One region of the Streptomyces sp. NPDC004134 genome, then DNA from elsewhere that is predicted to be linked to it. Evidence: riboswitches for the same ligand, from Rfam matches in the RefSeq annotation. Region 1 holds a riboswitch; the other holds the start of a gene.

The links. Region 1 has a riboswitch for cyclic di-AMP ahead of ACFYVJ_RS07330 (transglycosylase family protein). Riboswitches for the same ligand answer to the same signal wherever they lie in the genome.
Region 2: another riboswitch for cyclic di-AMP. It lies ahead of ACFYVJ_RS23620 (transglycosylase SLT domain-containing protein); the one in region 1 lies ahead of ACFYVJ_RS07330 (transglycosylase family protein).

What each region holds. Positions count from the first base shown of each region.
Region 1 covers NZ_JBIAMS010000004.1:33,991-41,669, forward strand. Annotated here, with positions in the region: gene ACFYVJ_RS07320 (LCP family protein) at 1-753, opposite strand, end outside; gene ACFYVJ_RS07325 (UDP-glucose dehydrogenase family protein) at 855-2,195, shown strand; gene ACFYVJ_RS07330 (transglycosylase family protein) at 2,306-3,508, opposite strand; cyclic di-AMP (ydaO/yuaA leader) riboswitch at 3,512-3,704, opposite strand; gene ACFYVJ_RS07335 (dipeptidase) at 3,945-5,153, opposite strand; gene purE (5-(carboxyamino)imidazole ribonucleotide mutase) at 5,243-5,758, opposite strand; gene ACFYVJ_RS07345 (5-(carboxyamino)imidazole ribonucleotide synthase) at 5,766-6,896, opposite strand; gene ACFYVJ_RS07350 (GtrA family protein) at 7,052-7,651, shown strand.
Region 2 covers NZ_JBIAMS010000020.1:9,892-17,570, reverse strand. Annotated here, with positions in the region: gene ACFYVJ_RS23640 (RNA ligase family protein) at 1-1,228, opposite strand, end outside; gene ACFYVJ_RS23635 (hypothetical protein) at 1,423-1,956, shown strand; gene ACFYVJ_RS23630 (hypothetical protein) at 2,015-2,767, opposite strand; gene ACFYVJ_RS23625 (glycosyl hydrolase) at 3,103-4,581, shown strand; gene ACFYVJ_RS23620 (transglycosylase SLT domain-containing protein) at 4,702-5,463, opposite strand; cyclic di-AMP (ydaO/yuaA leader) riboswitch at 5,465-5,656, opposite strand; gene ACFYVJ_RS23615 (L-serine ammonia-lyase) at 6,136-7,518, opposite strand.

The DNA.
Region 1 (7,679 bases):
GGCGTCGCCCCGGCCGGGGATGTCCACCCAGGAGTCGCGGGGCAGGGAGACGACGTAGCCGCCGTCACGGCCCTCGGGGAGGTGGACGAGCATCATCGTGTCGCTGCGCTGCGCGCCCGGCTGCCAGGTGTGCTCGCCGGCGCCGTCGCCGGTGAGCGGGAGGTCGGAGCGGGCGTCGACGCCGATGAGAAGGTACGTTTCGCCGCCCTTGGACGGCGCCGGCTGGTGCTTCTCGGGGACGTTCGTCGGGAAGGCGTTCGGGATGCGGTCGACGCGCCCCGTGTAGTGCTCGTACGCCCACCAGAGGCCGCCGGCGAGCATGAGCACGCCGGCGAAGAGCATGATCACGGCGCCGAGGAGCACCTTGCGGCCGCGGCGCATGCGGCGGCGGGGCGCTGCGTGCGAGGGGGCGCCGGCGGGGTCTTCGGGGCCGTCCGGGCCATCCGGGCCGTCCGGGCCATCCGGGCCGACGGGGCCGGTCGCGGGACCGGTCGCCGGGTCGGCCGCCTGGTGGGCGAACAGGTCCGGACCGTCCGCTCCCTTGGGCCCGCCGTCCGCGGCCGTGCCCTCGGCTCCCGGTGTTCCTTGCGCTCCGGGTGTTCCCTGCGCGCCCGGAGCGAACGCCGCGTCCACGTACGCCGCGTGCGCCGCCGTCGACATGTCCCCGGCGTACGGCGCCTCCGGCTCGCGGGCGCGCGGCGTACCGGGCTCGTCGGTTCCGCTGCCCGCTCCGTCCAGATGCTGCCTCGCCACGATTCCCACTCCTTTAGGTGCACGTTCATGAGTCAGACTCCGCACCCGGGCCCATGGTTGCCCAGGTGGGTGTGTCGGAGCCCGCCGTTATGCTCGGGACCATGACCTTGAAGATCACCGTGATCGGCACCGGCTACCTCGGGGCCACGCACGCCGCCGCGATGGCGGAGCTGGGTTTCGACGTGCTCGGCCTGGACGTGGTCGAGGAGAAGGTCGAGCTGCTGTCGGCGGGCAGGGTGCCGATGTACGAGCCGGGCCTTGAGGACCTGCTGCGCAAGCACGTCTCCGGGGTCGGGGGCTCGTCCGGCCGGCTGCGGTTCACCACGTCGTACGCGGAGGCGGCGGCCTTCGGCGACGTGCACTTCGTGTGTGTGAACACGCCGCAGAAGCAGGGCGAGTACGGCTGCGACATGAGCTACGTCGACGCCGCGATCGACACCCTGGCGCCGCACCTCGACCGCGCGTGCCTGGTGGTCGGGAAGTCGACGGTGCCGGTGGGCTCCGCGGCCCGGCTGGCGCGCCGGCTGGCCGAACTGGCGCCGGCGGGCGAGCAGGCCGAGCTGGCCTGGAACCCGGAGTTCCTGCGCGAGGGCTTCGCCGTCGAGGACACCCTGCGCCCCGACCGCATCGTCGTCGGCGTCGCGAGCGAGCGCGCCGAGAAGGTGCTGCGCGAGGTGTACGCCGCGCCGCTGGACTCCGGTACGCCGTTCGTGGTCGCCGACTACCCGACTGCCGAGCTGGTGAAGACGGCCGCCAACGCCTTCCTCGCCACGAAGATCTCGTTCATCAACGCCATGGCCGAAATCTGCGAGGCCGCGGGCGGCGACGTGGTCAAGCTGGCCGAGGCGATCGGCTACGACGACCGGATCGGGAAGAAGTTCCTGCGTGCCGGGATCGGCTTCGGCGGTGGCTGCCTGCCCAAGGACATCCGGGCGTTCATGGCCCGTGCCGGTGAACTCGGTGTCGACCAGGCGCTGACGTTCCTGCGCGAGGTCGACTCGATCAACATGCGCCGCCGCGCCCACATGGTCGAACTCGCCCGCGAAGCCTGCGGCGGGACCTTCCTGGGCCGGCGGATCGGCGTCCTGGGCGCCGCGTTCAAGCCCGACTCCGACGATGTGCGTGATTCCCCCGCGCTCAACGTCGCCGGGCAGATCCACCTCCAGGGCGGCCAGGTCACCGTCTACGACCCGAAGGGCATGGACAACGCCCGCCGCGTCTTCCCCACCCTGCGCTACGCGGAGTCGGCGGAGGACGCGCTGCACGGCGCCGACCTGGTGCTGCACCTCACCGAGTGGCCGGAGTTCCGCGCCCTCGACGCCGGGCGGCTCGCGAAGGCCGTCTCCCGGCCGCATCTGATCGACGGCCGGAACACGCTCGACCCGGTGCCGTGGCGCGCCGCGGGATGGACGTTCCGCGCGATGGGCCGCCCGGCGGCGTAGCGCGCGCCGGCCGACGCCCGCCCGCGCGCCGCCGCCCACGCGCCCGCGCGCCGGACACGGCGAACCCCCCGTTCCGCCGGAAACGGGGGGCAACGCCGTGCGGGGGACCCTCAGATGGAGACGCCGTTGTCGCGCAGGTACGCGACCGGGTCGACGTCCGAACCGTAGTCCGGGCTGGTGCGCACCTCGAAGTGCAGGTGCGGCCCGGTGGAGTTGCCGGTGGAGCCGGACAGACCGATCTGGTCGCCGGCGCCCACGCTCTGGCCCACGCTCACCGAGGTGGACGACAGGTGGGCGTACTGGCTGTAGCGGCCGTCGTCGTGCTTGATCACGACGGCGATGCCGTACGCGCCGCCGTCGGCGCCGTTGCCGGCCTTGACGACGGTGCCGGAGGTGACGGCCTTGACCGGGGTGCCGGTGCCGGCGGAGAAGTCGACACCGGTGTGGTAACCGCTGGACCACGAGCCGCCCGCGGCCCGGTACGCCGTGGAGAGACCGGCGTCGATCGGGGCGGAGAACCCGCCCGCGGGAGCGGCCTCCGCTGCCGGCTCCTCCGCGGCCGCCGGCTCCTCCTGCTGCGCGGAGGACGGCTCGGCCGAGGTGGTCTCCGGCTCTTCGAGGGTGACCTCTTCGCCGCCGTCGAACTCGTACTCCTGACCGGGGAAGATCAGGTCCGGGTCGTCGCCGATGACGTCCTTGTTGCCCTCGTAGATCGTCTGCCAGCCGCCCGCGATGCCGTGCTTGCGAGCAATGTCCCACAGGGTGTCACCGGAGACGACGGTGTAGTTGCCGGCCTTCTCGAACTTCTTCTCCGGCGCCTTCTCCTGCTTCGGGGCCTCGTCCTTGGCGGCCTGCTGTGCGGGCTGCCCGGACTCGGTCTGCGCCTCGGGCTCGCTCTTCCCGGCACCGCCGGTGGAGAGGTCGGGGGCGGGGCCGCCCTGGGTGAGCCCGGCCTGCACCGAGCAGACCGGCCAGGCGCCGGGGCCCTGCGAGGCGAGGACCTTCTCGGCGATCTCGATCTGCTGCTCCTTGGTGGCCTGGTCGGCGCGCGGGGCGTACTGCGTGCCGCCGTAGCCCTCCCAGGTGCTCTGCACGAACTGCAGGCCGCCGTAGAAGCCGTTGCCGGTGCTGATGCTCCAGTCCCCGCCGCTCTCGCACTGGGCCACGCGGTCCCAGGTGTCGACGGAGGCGGCCTGGGCGTGGCCGCCGGCGATGAGCGGAATGGCGACGCCGGCGCTGCCGGCGGTGACGATGAGGGCCCTGCTGCCCCGGGCTATCCGGCCCAGGCGACGGTGACGTCCGCGTGCGGACATGGACATGCTCCTCTCCGACGCCTGCGAGGTGAGCTGTCGGGTTCGAGCTGGAGATGCCCGGCCACGCGGAGCATGGCTTCACCCCAAGCCGTACCGCGCTTGCGCACGGTGCGGCACTTACCTGGGTCCCCCGCTCCTGCCGTGAAAGCTGAAGTGCCTGCCCGTCGCCGCCGACAGGATTCGGCGTTACGGCGACGAGGTACCCGCATCGGTGGCGCGAGCACGGCGAGCACCGTAAACACACAGCCGAAAACAGAACAAGCTGTGAACCGCCATCAAGGCCGTTCCCCACATCACATCGGAATCAGCCCGACAATCGCCCCATCCCGCGCCGCTCCTCAATTCCCCCTACCCGGTGGAGACTTGTCGACATATGAGGAGTCGGACACATCGCCCCATGGCGTGAGAATTCTGTGAGTGACTTATGTCACTCTGCTCACACCTGGACCTTCGCGGGGCCGTCGAGCTGTTCGATGGTGGCGATCGACGGGCCGCGCCGAGCGGCCACTTCGCGCGCCGCCGCCTCGGCGTCGCGCAACACCCGCAACGCGTTGGCCCACAGCAGCCTGGCCAGGTCTTCTTCCGACCAACGGCGGTACAGCAGCTCGGCGACGAGGTGCGGATAACCCGCGACGTCGGCGAGGTCCTCCGGCGTGAACGGCGTGCCGTCGAAGTCGCCGCCGATACCGATATGGTCGATTCCCGCCACTTCGCGCATATGATCCAGATGATCCGCCACGGTCGCGGCCGTCGCCTGCGGCCGCGGATGCGCCTCCTCGAACGCACGCCGTACGCGGACCGCTTCGCCGTCCGCGCCGAACGGGTCGAGGCCGCGGGCGGTCATGTGCTCGTCCACCTCCGCGGTCCACGCCACGGCGGCGGGCAGGACGAACTTCGGCACGAACGTGGCCATCGCCACACCGCCGTTGGCGGGGAGCAATTCCAGCACATCATCCGGAATGTTGCGCGGGTGGTCACACATGGCGCGAGCGGATGAATGGGAGAAAACGACCGGCGCCTCGGTGACGCGCAGCGCGTGGCGCATGGTCGAGGGCGCCACGTGGGAGAGGTCGACGAGCATGCCGACCCGGTTCATCTCGCGCACCACCTCCTCGCCGAAGGCGGTGAGCCCGCCGTGCCGCGGCTCGTCGGTCGCGGAGTCGGCCCAGTCGGTGTTGTCGTTGTGCGTAAGCGTCATGTAGCGCACGCCGAGCCGGCGGAAGGCGCGCAGCGTGGCGAGCGAGTTGGCGATGGAGTGCCCGCCCTCGGCCCCCATCAGCGAGGCGATCCGCCCGTCGGCCCGCGCCGCCTCCACCTCGTCGGCGGTCACCGCGAGCCGCAGCTCCCCGGGATAGCGGTCGACGAGCCGGCGCACCACGTCGATCTGCTCCAGACACGCGCTCACGGCGGCGTCCCCGGCCAGCTCGGCGCTCACGTACACGGACCAGAACTGCGCCCCCACCCCGCCGGCCCGCAGCCGCGGGATGTCGGTGTGCAGCCGCGCGCTCTGGTCGACGGCGATGTCACGCCTGTCGATGTCGTACGTCACCTGCTCCCGCAGGGCCCAGGGAAGATCGTTGTGCCCGTCGACGACGGGGTGCGCACGCAGCACCTCGCGCGCACGCGCGAGCAGTTCGCCGGTCATAAGGTCGTCCTCCCTGCGCGGATAGCGTGGGCCCCACGCTATCCGCGCAGGCTGACAGCCGGACGACCGGCCCCGGATCGGACGGTGTGTCAGCCCGCCCGGGTGGTCTTGCGGCGGAGGCGGGCGCCCTTTTCGCGGGCCTGGTGGTTCAGGTCCTCCTGGAACGCCGACATCCGGGCGCGGAGGTCCTCGTCGTGGGCGGCCAGGATGCGGGCGGCCAGGAGGCCCGCGTTGCGGGCGCCGGCCACGGAGACCGTGGCGACGGGGACGCCCGCGGGCATCTGGACGATGGAGAGCAGCGAGTCCATGCCGTCGAGGTACTTCAGCGGGACCGGGACGCCGATGACCGGGAGGGGCGTGACGGAGGCGAGCATGCCCGGGAGGTGGGCGGCGCCGCCGGCGCCGGCGACGAGGGTGCGCAGGCCGCGGGGCGCGGCCTGCTCGCCGTAGGCGATCATCTCGTGCGGCATCCGGTGCGCGGAGACGACGTCGACCTCGTACGGGACCTCGAACTCGTCCAGGGCCTGCGCCGCCGCCTCCATCACCGGCCAGTCGGAGTCGGAGCCCATGACGATGCCGACCAGCGGGCCGTTCTCCGCGCTCATACGCTGCTCATTCCGTGATCGTCCCCCGCAGGTAGTCGGCGGCGTGGCGGGCGCGGGCGCGCACGTCGGCCAGGTCGTCGCCGTAGGTGTTGACGTGGCCGACCTTGCGGCCGGGCTTCACGTCCTTGCCGTACATGTGGATCTTCAGCCCCGGGTCCCGGGCCATGCAGTGCAGGTACGCCGGGTACATGTCGGGGTAGTCGCCGCCGAGGACGTTCGCCATCACCGTCCACGGGGCGCGCGGGCGCGGGTCGCCCAGCGGCAGGTCGAGCACGGCGCGCACGTGGTTGGCGAACTGCGAGGTGACGGCGCCGTCCTGGGTCCAGTGGCCGGAGTTGTGCGGGCGCATGGCCAGCTCGTTGACGAGGATCCGGGGCTCGCCGTCCGGCCCGTCCGCCTCGAACAGCTCCACCGCGAGGTGGCCCACCACGTCCAGCTCCATCGCGATCCGCAGCGCGAGCTGCTGCGTACGCACCGCGTCCTCGGGCGCGAGCCCGGGCGCCGGGGCGAGGACCGTGTCGCAGACGCCGTCGACCTGGATGGACTCCACCACCGGGTACGCGACCGCCTGGCCGCTCGGCGAGCGCACGACGTTCGCGGCCAGCTCGCGGCGGAAGGCCACCAGCTCCTCGGCCAGCACCGGCACCCCCGCGCGGAACGGCGGCGCGGCGTCCTCCTCCGTACGGACGACCCACACGCCCTTGCCGTCGTACCCGCCGCGGACCGTCTTCAGCACGACCGGGAAGCCGCCGCCCTCGCGCGCGAAGCGCGCCACGTCCGCCGGGTCCGCCACGATCCGGTGCCGCGGGCAGGGGATGCCCAGCTCCGTCAGCCGGGCCCGCATCGCGCCCTTGTCCTGCGCGTGGACCAGCGCGTCCGGGCCCGGTCTGACCGCGACGCCCTCCGCCTGGAGGGCCCGCAGATGCTCGGTCGGCACGTGTTCGTGGTCGAACGTGATCACATCGCAGCCGCGGGCGAACTCACGCAGCGTGTCCAGATCGCGGTAATCCCCGACGACCGTGTCACCCGCCACCAGAGCGGCCGAGTCCGTACGGGTGCCGCTGAGAAGCTTGAACCTGATGCCGAGGGGGATGCCCGCCTGGTGGGTCATCCGGGCGAGCTGTCCCCCGCCGATCATGCCGACTACCGGGAATGTCACGCGTCCCAGCGTATCGGCAGGCCGGGCGGAGCCGCCCCCTCCGTCGGCCGGCCCGGTTAGCATGAGGTCTCCGGCCCGCCGGAGATGACCATGACCAGGGGAACACCACCGACCATCGGAGTCTGACGATCTTGATGAGTGCACGGCAACCGGGGGCAACGCGGCTGCGCCGCCTGAGCCGCGAGGTGGCCGAGTTCGCCGCGGTCGGGGGCATCGGCGTCCTGGTCAACCTGGCGGTCTTCAACCTCGTGCGGAACTCCACGGAGCTCCCCGTGGTCCGCTGCAGCATGATCGCGACGGCCGTCGCGATCATCTTCAACTACATAGGCTTCCGGTACTTCACCTACCGCGACCGGGACAAGACCCGGCCCCCGCGCGAGTTCACCCTGTTCCTGGTCTTCAGCGCCGCCGGGCTCGTCATCGAGAACGGCCTGCTGTACGTGGCCACGTACGGGTTCGACTGGGACACCCCGCTGCAGAGCAACATCTTCAAGTTCCTGGGCATCGGGGTGGCCTCGCTGTTCCGCTTCTGGTCCTACCGGAGCTGGGTGTTCCGTGCGGTGCCCGCGGCCAGGCCCGCCGCCGCGCCCGCGGATGCCGGGGAGGCCGGTGACATAGCCGCGGCCGCCGAGGTGCGGATCCCGGGCACCCGGCGGAAGCCGCGGGAGGCCAAGGAGCCGGAGGAGCCGGGGGAACCCGAGGCGCAGGAAGAGGCGGTCGGAGCGCGGCGGTAGCGTTCGCGTCCCGTACGAGCCGTCACGT
Region 2 (7,679 bases), on a different contig from region 1:
TGATCCGCCCGGCCGCGTACGCCTCCCGCGCCTCGGCCCAGCACCTGTCCGCGGCATCGGCGCCGACGCCGGCGAGCGCCTCCCGCAGCCCGGCCCGCAGCGGCGCCAGGGGCGCCGCGCCGAGCAGCCCGGCGTCCTCGGCGTGCAGCGCCGACCACTCCACCTGCTCGCGCGCCTCCGCGTCCCGCGCGAGCGCCCCCGCGACCGCGTGCAGCACCCCGAGGTCGGCGGCGAGCGCGAGGCGTACGAGACCGGCCCTTCGGTCGCCGTCCGGGTACGGGCGCTGCACGGCGGCGAACAGCCCCGTCAGATCGGCGACCCGCCGCGCGGCGGGCAGGCCCAGCGGCCCCGCGAGCCGCGGCGCGAGCCACGCCCGGCGCGAGCCGCGCAGCATCACCGCCAGCACCCCGGCCAGCCGCGCGTCACCGTGGCGGCCGAGCCCGTCCAGCCGCGCGGACACGTCGGCGACGGCGGCCTCGGCGCCGGTCCCGGCGACCGCTTCCGCGACCTCGGCCCCGGCGGCGGGCGGGTCCCCGGGCGCGACGCCCACCGCGGCCGACAGCGCCGCCACGCTCGCCGTCCCGCCCGAACGCACCGTCCACAGCGCGGCCTTCGGCCCCAGCCCGTTCTCCACGACGGCGGCGTGCATCCAGTGCGTGCCGGTCTGCACGTGCCCCCGGCGCACCCACTTGGCGATCCGCTCCCCGAACTCCGCGCGCCCGAAGCCCTCGACGGCCCGTACGACGTACCCCTCCTGGCGCGCGGTGTCCGGCCGCAGCGCGCGCAGCGCCCGCTCGTCGAACACTCCGCGCCACAGCACCGGCGGCACGGGCACGCCCAGTCGCCGCAAGAACCGGACCGTACGGTCCCAGCCGAGGCAGCGGTCGCCGTCCCAGACCGAGAAGCCGTAGAACCAGCTCTCCAGGTCCTCGTACGCGAGGGAGTGCCGCGCGAAGACGTTCTCCCCGCACACCCGCCAACCCGGCGGTATCTCCCCGCCGATCCGCCCCTGCAGCCCCTTCACCCATGCCCGCGACGGATGGTGCGCCGAGTCCGGGGACCGGGCGTGCAGCCCGTCGGCGTAGAGGGTGGTGTTCTCCCCGTCGAGCTTCTCGGTGACCACGACCTCGCGCCCCCGCAGCCCGCCCAGGTCACCGGTTCGTACGTCGTCCGGGGCCGCCCCCGGGGACCACGGCAGATGCGGCGTACGGGGATAGTGCACACGCATGATCCGGCTCCGTGACGCGGTCGGGTCCGGCCACTCTAGAAGCGCCCGGCGGCCCGGCTCCAGCGAATAACCCCGGCGGTGACGGCCGCCGGTGGGGTGAATTCCCCGCCCGTACGTCGTGCGCCTGACGGGGCCGCCGCGCGCGGGAGCCGACACTGCGGCACCCTCGTGCCTCGGAGAAACGGACCGCGCGTATGGACAGGTCAACGGCGTTGCAGCTCGCGGCCGATGAACTGGTGGAGCGCGAGCTTCGTACCAGCCCGATCGAGATCATCGACTACGTCCCGAGCGATCCCGCCCAGGGCCTGCTGACCCCGCCCGGGTCGATCATGGTGTTCCTGGACCGGGCGGGCGCACCCGTCCTCGACCGGATCCGGGAGGCCGTCCTGGACGGCGGCGGTGCGGACGTCCGGCTCGCGCAGGAGCTCAAGGAGCTGTTCCGCGCCCGCGAGAAGGTGAGTTACTTCCGCGCCTACCGGCTGCTCCGCGAAGCGGAGAGCTTCGCCACCATCCGCTACGGCGGCCGCACCCTCGCCACCCACGCCTTCCCCGCCCCCGAAGCCGGCCTGTCGGCGATCGAGAACCCCTACAACGGCGGCCGGCCGGCACCGGCCGAACTGGCCCTGGTCGAGCACCTGATCCCGGGCACCCGGGGCGGTCTGGCCGCCGTCGCGGTCCGCCACATGCCCCCGCTCACCGAGGCCGAGCGCGCCGCGGTGCTCCGCTGAGCCGCGGCAGCCCGCCGCGCGGCGGCGGGCCGGGGCGCCCGCCGCCGCGCCGGCGCGGTCAGCCGGAGGTGACGTCGAAGGCGTTCGTGGTGAAGTCCAGCCCGCCGGCCGCCGAGGTGATCTCGTAGCCGAACTGGACGTCGCCGACGGTCACGTCGCCCCACCAGCCCTGGTCGCTCAGCCAGCGGAGCACGGCCAGGAGGTCCACCCGGCCGGCGGTCGAGTCGCCGTGCCGGAGGAAGGAGAAGACCTCGTTGCTGCCGTTGCTCCCGCTGTAGACGTCCCAGGTGTGGCCGCCGAGCGCGACGGTGGTCCGGAACTGGCCGAGCGGTCCCACCGGCCCGGTCCAGTTCATCCAGAGCATGACCTCGTAGTCGTAGGCGGTGTCCCACACGTCGTACGTGGTGTTGTACGCGCCGCTGCTCGGCACGGTGACGTCGTACGTACTGCTGAGGCGGTCGATCCGGCTCACCGGCTCGTTCACGATCCACTTGGCGTTGGGGTACGACTTGATGCCACCGGTGTTCGGGTGGTCCGCGTGGACCGTCCAGTCGTGGGCCGACTCCGCGGAGATGCACTGGCTGCCCGCGCCGGAGCCCCAGATGTTGTTGTAGAGGATGTAGCCGTCGGGCGACTGCCAGTTCCCCCACTGGTCGCAGGACTGCCAGGTCTGCGCCACCGCGGCCTGCGCGGGCACCGCCAGATGCCCGAGGAGTGCGAGCGCCGCCAGCAGCGGGGCGGCGATCAGGGTACGAACGGCTCTGCTCCGGCGCCGGGGTCGTCCGGTGGGGGTGCGCTTGCTGCGGCTCATCGCGCCACTCTCCTTGCCTCGTGTCGTGGGGGGCACGGGAGGGGTGCGCTCTCCCGCGCGTACGAGGACGGTGGCCGCAGAGCCGTCGAACGGTTGCCGTCGAATCGGCACGGGTCCGGATCCGGCGGCCCGGCCCGCCGAACCGGCCCCCGGCGAAGGTCTCACGGACATCGCCCGCGTCACCGCGCCGGTGTCCGTCCCGGGCCGGCGGCGACGGACGCCCGCCGCCCGCCGCATTGACGTGGCCATTACACGGAAGCATGATGGGAGCGCTCCCATCGACCGTGGAACGCACCCCCCGCCCGTATCCCCCACACCCCGGCAGGAGATCCCCGGTGATCCACCTACTCCGCCGCACGCCCGCACTGGCGCTCCTCGTCCTGACCGCGCTCCTCGCGGCCCTCCTCTCCGCCGGTACGGCCCCCGAGGCCGCGGCCGGCCAGAACGGCGCCCGTGCCCAACCCGTCGTCTACGAGGCCGAGGACGGCCGGCTGAACGGCACCGTCGTCGAGTCCTCCGCGCCCGGCCACTCCGGCACCGGCTACGTCACCGGCTTCGACGCGGCCGAGGACTCCGTCACCGTCACCGTCCCCGACGGCCCGGCCGGGCTCCACGACCTCACCATCCACTACCGTGCCCCGTACGGTCAGAAGGTGGCATCGCTGCAGCTCAACGGCGAGGGCGCGGGCGACGTCACGCTCGCCGCCACCGACACCTTCAGCACCGTGGCCGCCGGCAAGGTGCTGCTCGGGGAGGGCGCCGACACGATCACGATCGTGAACAACTGGGGCTGGTACGAGATCGATGCCATCAGCCTCAGCCCGAGCGAGCCCCGCCCGCCGCACCAGGTCTCGGGCGTCCCCGTCGACCCGCAGGCCACCCCGGAGGCCCGGGCGCTGCTCAGCTACCTCACCGCGGGCTACGGCGAACACATCCTCAGCGGCCAGCAGGACGCGGCCTCCGTCCGCTGGGTGGAGGAGAACGTCGGCCGCGCGCCGGCCGTGGCCGGCCACGACATGATGGATTACTCCCCCAGCCGCGTCGAGCGCGGCACCACCTCCACCGAGGTCGAGAACGCCCTCGCCTGGGACGAACGCGGCGGCATCACCACGTTCGTCTGGCACTGGAACGCCCCCGCCGGCCTCATCGACGAACCCGGCAAGGAGTGGTGGCGCGGCTTCTACACCGACGCGACGACCTTCGACGTGGCCGCGGCGCTCGCCGACCCGCAGTCCGCGGAGTACGCACTGCTGCTGCGCGACATCGACGCCATCGCGGCAGAGCTGAAGCGGCTGCAGGACGCGGGCGTCCCGGTGCTGTGGCGCCCGCTGCACGAGGCCGAGGGCGGCTGGTTCTGGTGGGGCGCCAAGGGCCCCGGGCCGGCCAAGGAGCTGTGGCGGCTGATGTACGAGCGCATGACCGGCCACCACGGGCTGCACAACCTCATCTGGGTGTGGAACTCCGTCGACCCGGCCTGGTATCCCGGCGACGACGTCGTCGACGTCATCAGCGCCGACACCTACCCCCCGATCGGCGACCACGGACCGGCCAGCGGTACGTACGACAAGCTGGTCGACCTCGTCGGCGACGAGAAGCTCGTCGCCATGACCGAGACGGGCTCCATCCCCGACCCGGACCTGCTGCGGACCTACGAGGCGGACTGGAGCTGGTTCACGACCTGGAGCGGCGAGTTCATCGACGACGGCGAGCACAACCCGCTGCCGTTCCTCAGGAAGGTCTACGAGGACGACTACGTCATCACGCTCGACGAACTGGGCGACTGGCGCTCCCACCCTCCGGCCCGGACCCGCTGAACCGGGGCCGGCGCACGGGGCATTCCCCGGCCCGTCGGGTCTGCCGCCCGCCCTCGTTCGGCGGGACGGGCCGCAGGCCCGTGGAGAGCGCCGGTGGGGACACCGGCGCTCTCCGGTCCGTCAGTACGGCCCGTAGACGTTGTCGATCGACCCGTACCGGTCGGCCGCGTAGTTGCACGCGGCGGTGATGTTGGCCACCGGGTCGTAGCTGTCCGTCGAGGTACCGGGGACGTGGTACGCCTCGAAGGTGGGAGCGATGACCTGGAGCAGGCCCTTGGAGGGCGTGCCGTTCACGGCGTTGATGTCCCAGTTGTTGATGGCCTGCGGGTCGCCCCCGGACTCCCGCATGATGTTGCGGTGAATACCGTCGTAAGTACCGGGGATGCCGTGCTCGGCCATGATGTCGAGGGACTCCCGGATCCAGCCGTCGAGGTTGTCCGGGTAGCTCGTGACGGTCGCGCTGGCGGTCTTCATGCCCGGCTCGGATTCGGCCTTGTCGGCCTTGTCGGCCTTGTCGGCCTTGGCGCCGAGCACGAGTTCAAGGCCCGGGAGGATGAAGTGCGGGTTGCCGCCGACGGCCTCGCGGTTGTCTTCGTACAGCTTCTTCCAGCCGCCGCGCACGGATTCCCGGTCGGCGATCTTCGCCAGGGAGTCTCCGGCGACCACGGCGTACGTGGCCGCTGCCGCGCCGGCGGTCGCCGCGGCGGGGGCCTCGGCGCGTACACCGGTCTGGGGGGCGGCCGCGGGGACGGAGCCGGCCGCGGAGGCCGAGGACGCGCCGATCAGCGGGGCGGCGATCGCGACGCCGCTGACGCCGGCGAAAGTGAGGCCGCGGCTGATCAGGCGCAGCTTGGGACGGCGATGCTTACCTTTTGCAGGCATGGGTGTTTCTCCTCAGCGCCTGCGAGGTGAGCTGTCGGGTTCGGGCTGGAGATGCCCGGCCGCACCGCGGTGCGACTTCACCCCAAGCCGGTCCTGAATACGGACCGGCAACTTACCTATGGGTCCCCCGCTCCTGCCGTGTGTGATTAGGGAACGGTTTCCGGATGGCGGCAGGATTCGGCGTCCACCCGGCTGGCGGAGACTTAAGCATGTCTTTCCGGTCCGGACAAGCTGCGGAACTCGTCCGGCCAATACGGGACCGGCTCCCGGGCCGGGTGAGTGCCGCCGCGGAAAGCGGAGCGGGCCGCAACTCGCTTTCGGGATAAGGAAACTGTGAATTCCCCCCGCGGGCGCTCGCGGCCGAACGTGATTCGCGTCACCGGACACATGAGGTCCGATCGGGCAGGAGCACGGGGCGATCGGGGGCGAATCCTTCAAATGGGGCGTATCGTCCGGCAGGGAATATCCGACAAGTCCGTTTGTTCCGGGCTGTCTGGTGCCGCGTCCGTACGGCGGGAATTCACGAATCCGTAGCGGGGGAAACCGCTCGCCAGCGGAGACGGCGAGGCGTCAACTGGCCAAAGGGAAACGACTTCTTCGGAGTCACCGCCGGATTGCGGACGGGGGGTGCTCAGTTGGCGAGTGCGGCGTGCGGATTTCTCGCCAACTCCCTCAGCACTCCACCACGTTGACCGCGAGGCCGCCGCGGGCGGTTTCCTTGTACTTGACCTTCATGTCCGCGCCCGTCTCCTTCATGGTCTTGATGGCCTTGTCGAGGGAGACGAAGTGCTGGCCGTCGCCGCGCAGTGCCATGCGGGCCGCGGTGATGGCCTTGACCGCCGCCATGCCGTTGCGCTCGATGCACGGGATCTGGACCAGGCCGCCGATCGGGTCGCAGGTGAGGCCCAGGTTGTGCTCGATGCCGATCTCCGCGGCGTTCTCCACCTGTTCCGGGGTGCCGCCGAGGATCTCGGCGAGGCCGCCTGCGGCCATGGAGCAGGCCGAGCCCACCTCGCCCTGGCAGCCGACCTCCGCGCCGGAGATGGAGGCGTTCTCCTTGAAGAGCATGCCGATCGCGCCCGCCGCCAGGAGGAAGCGGACCGCGGTGTCGTCGTCCGCGCCGGGGACGAAGTCCGCCGCGTAGTGGAGGACCGCGGGGATGATGCCCGCCGCGCCGTTGGTGGGGGCGGTGACGACGCGGCCGCCGGCGGCGTTCTCCTCGTTGACCGCCATCGCGTACAGGGTGACCCACTCCATCGCGTGCGCCGCGGGGTCGCCCGCCGCGCGGAGCTGGCGGGCCTCGCCGGCCGCGCGGCGGCGGACCTTGAGGCCGCCGGGGAGGATGCCCTCGCGGCTGGTGCCGCGGGCGACGCACTCGCGCATGACCCGCCAGATCTCCAGCAGCCCGCCGCGGATCTCCGCCTCCGTGCGCCAGGCGCGCTCGTTCTCCAGCATCAGCGAGGAGAGCGACAGGCCCGTCTCGCGGGTGCGGCGCAGCATCTCGTCCGCGGTACGGAACGGGTGCTTCAGTACGGTGTCGTCGAGCTTGATCCGGTCCTCGCCGACCGCCTCCTCGTCGACGACGAAGCCGCCGCCCACCGAGTAGTACGTCTTCTCCAGCAGCGTCCCGCCGTCCGCGTCGTACGCGGCCAGCGTCATGCCGTTCGCGTGGTACGGCAGCGAGCGGCGCCGGTGCAGCACGAGGTCGGCGGCGACGTCGAAGGGGATCTCGTGGTCGCGCCCTATCTCGGCGCCCAGCAGGTGCAGCCGCCCGGTGCTGCGGATGCGCTCCACCTCGCCCTCGGCCCACTCGATGTCGACGGTGCGCGGCGAGTGGCCCTCCAGGCCGAGGAGCACTGCCTTGGGGGTGCCGTGGCCGTGGCCGGTGGCGCCCAGGGAGCCGAAGAGTTCGGCGCGTACGGCGGCGGTGTGGGCCAGCAGGCCCTCGTTCTTCAGCCGGCGCGCGAACATCCGGGATGCCCGCATCGGGCCCACCGTGTGCGAGCTCGACGGGCCGATGCCGATCGAGAAGAGGTCGAAGACGGAGATGGCCACTCGGGACTCCCTTGTCCTTGCGTGGGGCGTGCGCGTGCGTGGTGCGGTGACGGGTTGCGCGTACGGCCCCGGGGCCCGGGGGGGCCCCCCCCCGGGGGGGGGGGGGGCCCGGGGGGGGGGGGGGGGCCCCCGGGGGGCGGGGGGGGGGCCGGGGGCCGGGG